DNA from 3 places in the Phascolarctobacterium faecium genome. Region 3 is predicted to be linked to each of the others. Evidence: riboswitches for the same ligand, from Rfam matches in the RefSeq annotation. Region 3 holds a riboswitch; each other region holds the start of a gene.
What was found. Region 3 has a riboswitch for cobalamin ahead of PFJ30894_RS12055 (TonB-dependent receptor plug domain-containing protein). Riboswitches for the same ligand answer to the same signal wherever they lie in the genome.
Positions count from the first base shown of each region.

Region 1 (2,332 bases), 1.2 Mb from region 3:
TGTTAAAAGTGAGAAACCGGTGGTTTTAGTTGGCGCTATGCGTCCGGCAACAGCGATGAGTGCCGATGGTCCTGTCAATCTGCTGAATGCAGTTGCTTTAGCCGGTTCGCAAGAGGCGGTTGGTAAGGGCGTATTGATTGCAATGAATGATCAAATTAATGGGGCTCGTGATGCAACTAAAACCAATACTACACATGTGGAAACATTTAAATCGTGGGAACTGGGATATTTAGGCTATTTTCAAAATGGGAAACCTATTTTCTATAAAGCAAGTCTGCGTCGGCATACGGCAGCAGCTGAGTTTGATATCAGTAAAGTAACTGCTCTGCCGCGAGTTGATATCGTCTATCTGCACGTAAACTGTGATGATATTTTAGTAAGAGCGGCAGTTTCGGCTGGGGCGCTGGGAATAGTTATTGCAGCCTTTGGTCACGGGAATCTGCATATTAATATAAAGCCTGCCCTGATCAAGATTGCTCGAAGTGGTATTCCTGTAGTACGCAGTACGAGGGTCGGTAATGGTATCGTAAGCCGGAGTGCAGACGATACTAATAACAAATTTATAGCTGCGGACAGTCTTAATCCGCAGAAAGCCAGAATACTTCTGCAATTGGCGCTGCTTAGAACGAAAAGTCCAGAGGAAATTCAAAGAATGTTTGATGAATATTAAGAAATAATAGTAAAACACCGCTTGTTTAAACAAGCGGTGTTTTCTTTGTATCAGAAGAAATAAATCTTTTGAATAAGCGCAGCGTCAGGTGCCGTCCGCTCGATGCGGACGAGCGCTTGACAGGGGGGACTACTTGATGATAAAATAAAAATAATAGGAATATTTATCAAAACAATTATATAAACAAATAAGTAAAAATTCTAAATAGTTGTATAAAACAATAAATATATAAGATCAGGTGCAGTAATGCTTAATAGAGAAACAGGTGTAAAACCTGTGCTGTCCCGCAGCTGTAATGCAGAGTTAGTCTTAAAATGTCACTGGGAAACTGGGAAGGCAAGACGAGCGATGAAGCAGAGCCAGAAGAACTGCCTGATTTTGACGCTATAAAATTCCTGCGATTGATGGGATTGCGCAATTATTTGACGCCTTTCTGTATTTATATGCAGAAGAGCGTTTTATTTTGTTTCAAGGGCAAAAGCTTTTGAATAAATGTAGAAATAATATGGGAAATGGATGTGGTTAAAGGTGAGAAGATTTGTAAAGAAAAGGTCATTGATATTTACACTGATTGGTTCAAGTTTTTTGTTTAGTGGTGTTACTGCTCATGCTGAAGAAGTTACAGAAAGTTTTACACTTGACCCTATGGTCATTACTGCTACAAGGACGGAGATGAGCGTGAAGGAAAGCCCCTCGGCTGTAGAAATTGTCAGCAGCAAAAAATTGGAAGAAACACAGGCGAAAACGTTGCGTGACGCTTTAAAATCTGCGTTGGGAGTAAACGTCTTTAATGATTTTCAGGGACGCAGTAATGTCAGTATTCGCGGCAGTGAGTCAAGGCATGTTTTAATTATGGTAGACGGTAAGCGTTTGGGTGGGGAACTTTCCTATAATTCCGCTAATGCCTGGGACGTTGATCGTATTCGCATGGAGGATGTGGAACGTGTAGAAATTATCAGAGGTCCAGCCGGAGCTTTGTATGGCAGTGATGCTATGGCGGGGGTTATCAATGTAATTACAAAAACTCCGGAAAAAAATGCCGGTAGTATCAATTATGAATATGGCTGGTATGAAAATGGTAAAGGTGCTGGCTACAAGTCTAATGTTTATCTGCAGGGGGTTGAAAAAAATGTATCCTATAAGTTAAATGCTGGCTTGAATAATAATAGGCCTTATATGGATCCAGCAGGCAGCGGAGATGAAATGAATTTTTATGGAAAGGAACAACCGATATCTTTAAGTGTAGGTTATAAGTTTGATAATGGAAATCAATTATCTGCCGATTTCAGCAGGATTAAAGAGGATAATCAGAAGGGTAGTTCATCTGTAACAGTTATGAGGCCGGGTGAAGTCTGGCAAAATAAAAAATCTACTATTTATAATGATAACAAACGTACAGATTATTCACTGACCTATAAAGGTGATGATGAAAAGCAAAGCTGGATTATCAGAGCTTATCAATCGGTTTATGATAAACGTTATACAAGTCAGGATGTTACGCAAATGTTTACGGGCGGCAAACCTGGAACAATAACTGTTAAAGATCCTAAGATTGATACTGTAAAAAGGACCTTGAGTGTTATTGAAGGTCACGATTCATGGCATATGGGAGATAAACATTATTTAACGGCAGGGCTGGAGTACCGCCGGGATAACAGTGAA
Region 1 covers NZ_AP019004.1:770,194-772,525, forward strand. Annotated here, with positions in the region: gene PFJ30894_RS03790 (type II asparaginase) at 1-670, shown strand, start outside; cobalamin riboswitch at 890-1,060, shown strand; gene PFJ30894_RS03795 (TonB-dependent receptor plug domain-containing protein) at 1,199-2,332, shown strand, end outside.
Region 1: linked by a shared signal. The riboswitch ahead of PFJ30894_RS03795 (TonB-dependent receptor plug domain-containing protein) and the one ahead of PFJ30894_RS12055 (TonB-dependent receptor plug domain-containing protein) in region 3 are both predicted to bind cobalamin.

Region 2 (2,332 bases), 820 kb from region 3:
TTTATTGTCATTATATGACAATGTATGTAAATCGGATTCTTTCCGCCCGTCATAACCAAGATATGTTCCAATGCTTGGCTTCACTATCTGTCCATTACCAACATCAACACTGCCACTAAATACGGGCTTACCGTCTTTATAAATTGTCGTCCACGGATTTTGGTAGCGATACTCACTTTCCGTATGGATAAAAGTATATTTTAAAGATCTGTCTTCATCAAAATCATATTTCACATTAGCGGAAATGTTTTCATTTTCCCAAACCTTTTCTCCGCGTCCGCCTAAAACATATTTGCCGTTACTGAGCTGCGGCAATTCGTGGTCAGGCTTAATCCCTCCACTGCCTTTGGAAGCGCTACCAGTATAATAATAACCCCTATATCCATCTGATTTTCTGTTTTCATAACCTACGCCGAAAGATAATTTTTTATTCACTCTTGCATCTGCGTATAAAGCTTTTTTCCAGGTATTATTACTGCCATAGCTGACTACAGCATTTACACTGGCTCCTTTTTTTTCAGGATTATCCTTAGTGATAATATTGACAACCGCGCCCACAGCCCTACCGCCATATAAAGAAGAGCCTGCTCCCCTTACAACTTCAATTCTGGCTATTTTTTCCACAGGTACCATTTCCCATTCCATACCGTTATTATAAGTAGTATTCATCGGAAGCCCATCCAGCAAAACCAAAATATCACTGGAGCTGAAGCCCCTGATCTGAATCCCTCCCTGTGCTGCTTGGTTCATATAGACGCCCGGCAGAGTCTGCAGAGCTTCAGGTACAGAATTAATATTTCTTTCTTCTATATCCTGTGAGGTGACAACACTGACGCTGGAAGGTACCTCCTGTAGTTCTTTCATAGTTCTGGTTGCTGTAACAACCATCTGATCCAGATTAAATTGCTGCAGCCCCTCTTCGGCGTATACTACTGTGCCCCCCCAAATGACATTGCCAGTTATAAGTACTGTCATCAGTATACTTTTACCCATACCCTTTTTCAACATACTCAACTCCCTTTCCTATTTTTTGTATATTACTAAAATATTTTATGCATTAACCTAATAGATATATGCATAATAACTTTTATTAGAATCAGAAAATACCCTGTGCATAAGACGCACAGGGTATTAAATAGCTAGATAAAAGCTGTTCCATTACCAAACTGTCTCACGCAGCAGTAAATTAATCATCAGGCAGTTCTTCTGACTCAATTTCATCGCTCCTCCAAGCCTTCCCGGATAACTCCAGTGACATAAATATGGATTTGCTCACTTTTACAGCGACGGGATCGTGTGGGCTTTACACCCAGCTTCTCTATTAAGACCTGCGTCACCTGATAACATCATTATTCACTTTTTATATTTTATGATATTATATTCTATTTTATATTAATAATTATATGTTATAATATCATATATGATATATTACTATGTATAGCTACTAGACAGTCAATAGGGAGATAATTATTTTATGAAAGAACCAATTGATAATTATTTTACAACAGGTGAGTTAGCCAAGCTTTGCAAAATACCTCGAAAAACTTTGCTTTATTACGACAGTTTAGGTCTTATAACGCCTGAAGTTATTGAAGAAAATGGTTATCGTTATTACAAACGCACTCAATTATTTGCACTAGAATTGATTTTGACGATGCGTAAACTGGATATTCCTTTAGCAGAAATCAAAACTTATTTATCTAACAAATCCTATACTAATTACAGAAATATTATGTCTGATCGTGAAATATTTCTTGAAAAATTACTCAAAAAGATAATTAAAACAAAAAATGAACTGCATCATTCCCTCCTTATTCTTAACCAATTGGAAAACATTAAATTTAATGATGTACTAACAGTTCGAACAGACAATGAATTTTTATATTTAAGTAAACCAGTCTCTCCCAAAATGAACTTTAAAGACAGAACAAAAATATCCGCCAGTCTGTTTATAAATCTTGCTGAACATATTCCCCTTAACAATCATACTTTTGGTTATGTTGTAGATAAAAATTCACTTTTAGATCAAAAAAAACCTCGTCATATCAAATATTATTTCTGTCCTGTTTTCACTAAAACCGATTATCCGAAATGTTCCATAAAATCAAAAGGAACTTACCTTACCCTTTATTTCAAAGGTATCTACATGAACAATTATGACAAGTATATCAACACTCTGTCAGAATACTGCAAGCATAATATGCTCGTTCCTATATCCGATATTTATATCACATCAATAAAAAACTTTTGGCTTACTGATGAAATCAGCGAATATATTTACAAAATAGAAGTACAAATAAAATAAACCGTTTTCTAATCTAGAAAACGGTTT
Region 2 covers NZ_AP019004.1:292,904-295,235, forward strand. Annotated here, with positions in the region: gene PFJ30894_RS01375 (TonB-dependent receptor) at 1-1,008, opposite strand, end outside; cobalamin riboswitch at 1,180-1,356, opposite strand; gene PFJ30894_RS01380 (MerR family transcriptional regulator) at 1,475-2,305, shown strand.
Region 2: linked by a shared signal. The riboswitch ahead of PFJ30894_RS01375 (TonB-dependent receptor) and the one ahead of PFJ30894_RS12055 (TonB-dependent receptor plug domain-containing protein) in region 3 are both predicted to bind cobalamin.

Region 3 (2,332 bases):
TCCAATTTTTATCATGGACAGTAGTACATGACAATTCAATACCAGTATTGCGGAAATCTTGATTAACATAATAAATGTCATCATTTTTGTCACGAGCAGCTTTTAAATAATCTTTTATGTCATAACTATATAATGCAACTCTCCATGATCTTTTATTTTCATTTAATTTATAACCGATTTCATAATGAGTCCCTTGCTCAGGCTTAAGATCTGTTGTAGGCAAAATATTAGAAGTTCCATATATCTGTGTTAAATTTGGCATTCTGAAAGATTTTCCTGCTTTGGCATAAAAACTGCTGTTTTCATTAACTTTGTAAAGATATTGTACTTCCGGTGTAAATTTACTTAAATCCTCATTTTCAGTTGTAACCTTAGTACCATCTTTTTTGGTTTCTGTTGCCTTGGAACCTACTGCCCAAGTTTCACGCATATTAAAAAGCAAATTTTGCTTTTCATCTATGCTCATATCATATGAAAGGTATAAAGAATAATTATTCCTATCATAACTCATACTATTTGAAGTACCACGTAAATCCATATCTTCTTTTTGGAATCCAGCACCAACTAATAAAGAATTTTGCCCAATATCAAATTTTTTCTGTATATTCAAATTCGTATTATGACCTTTTCGCCAACTATTAAGAGTAGGATTTTTCCAACCGTTTCCTGAAGGTGAAATCTTATCATAAGTTTTTTCCTGAGTTCCATACGACACATGTGCTTTCCAACCATCTTTATCATAACTTACCAAAAAGTTATTGTCTGTATCATAATAATCTCTCAACTCAGTATATTTTTTGCTAACAGCATCTTTCTGCATATAGCGGTGTTCATTTTTAGAATAATTATGAGTAAAAATCAGTCCATCTGTTATCTGGTAATTCCACATAACACTTTTGCGCTCCCCTTTACCATAATCAAAAATACTACCTGTAGTTTTACCGTCAGCAAGACTGCTTATACCATCAGCTTTTCCACGATTTTCCAGTCCCGCAACAACACTGAATTTATCGGCACCTAAAGAAATATCATAACGCTCTTTTCCAAAATTTCCAGCAGAAAATTTAACTTTGTTATTTATCCTTTTTTTGGTAATAATATTTATTACCCCTCCTGTTGCTTCACTTCCATATAATACAGAACCACCACCTCTTACGATCTCAATTTTCTCAATTGCGCCACTGGGAATATCTTCAAGGTTATATTTACCATCCATATTCATAGGAACTCCATTAAGTAAAACCAAAGTTCCTACCTGGGCTCCACGAATCATTATTTTACTCGTCATCGTACCCATAGCTGCGCCGTTAAATCCCTGTGACTGTACAGTAACTCCTAAGGTATTCTGTAACACGTCAAATGCGTTATTAGCTCCACTTTCTTCTATTCGTTTAACATCATATACTTCTACCGCAGCCGGTGTATCTAGATCCTTCGTTTCAAAACCTTGTGCTGTTACTATCATTGGATCAAGTGTGAAAACCTGTTCCGGTTCTTCTGCATACCCTGATGTGCCCCCCCAGATGACACTGCCAGTTATCAATGCGATCATCAGAGTATTTTTTCCTAAGCTTTGCTTCATCAAATTCAACTTCCTTTCAAATTTTAATTCATTGATACCCTTCTTTAAATATAGTCGTAAAAATAGAAACTCCTCCTTCTCTGAAAACAGATAAGGAGGATACAGACAAAATTTACTGTCATATCTTCCCTATACTGTCTCTCGCAGACATAGAGTTGCTGGTAAATTCTGACTCAAGCAGTTTTAATCACTGCTAATACAGCGGCGGGACCGTGTTAGATTCTCACTAACTTTTACTCGTTATAGATTACCAGTACTTAATATTAAATTCATTTTACTACTATGTGTGATATAATACTATGTATAGTCATTAGACAGTCAAGAGGTTGGTGAAAATTTATGGAAAAAAATAAAAAAAATTTATTTACAACAGGAGAACTGGCTTCCTTGTGTAATATTCATCGCAAAACCTTGCTTTTTTATGACAGGCTTGGCCTGATCAAACCAGAGTTTATTGATAATAACGGTTACCGTTATTATGCCCGACGACAATTCTTTTCCTTAGAGATCATCTTGGCGTTACGAAAATTAGATATATCTTTACCGGAAATTGGTGAGTATCTTAATAATAAATCTACATCTAATTACAAAAACTTACTTGCCAAACATGCCAATATATTAGATCAGCTTTTGCTTAATCTTCAAAAAATGCGCAGTGAGCTTAATGACAGAATCAACTTCTTAGAAAATACTGAATCTTTACCTGTAGAATCGGTTCATTTAACAGCAGAAGCCGAAGAATATCTTTTT
Region 3 covers NZ_AP019004.1:1,928,589-1,930,920, forward strand. Annotated here, with positions in the region: gene PFJ30894_RS12055 (TonB-dependent receptor plug domain-containing protein) at 1-1,582, opposite strand, end outside; cobalamin riboswitch at 1,726-1,852, opposite strand; gene PFJ30894_RS09290 (MerR family DNA-binding transcriptional regulator) at 1,922-2,332, shown strand, end outside.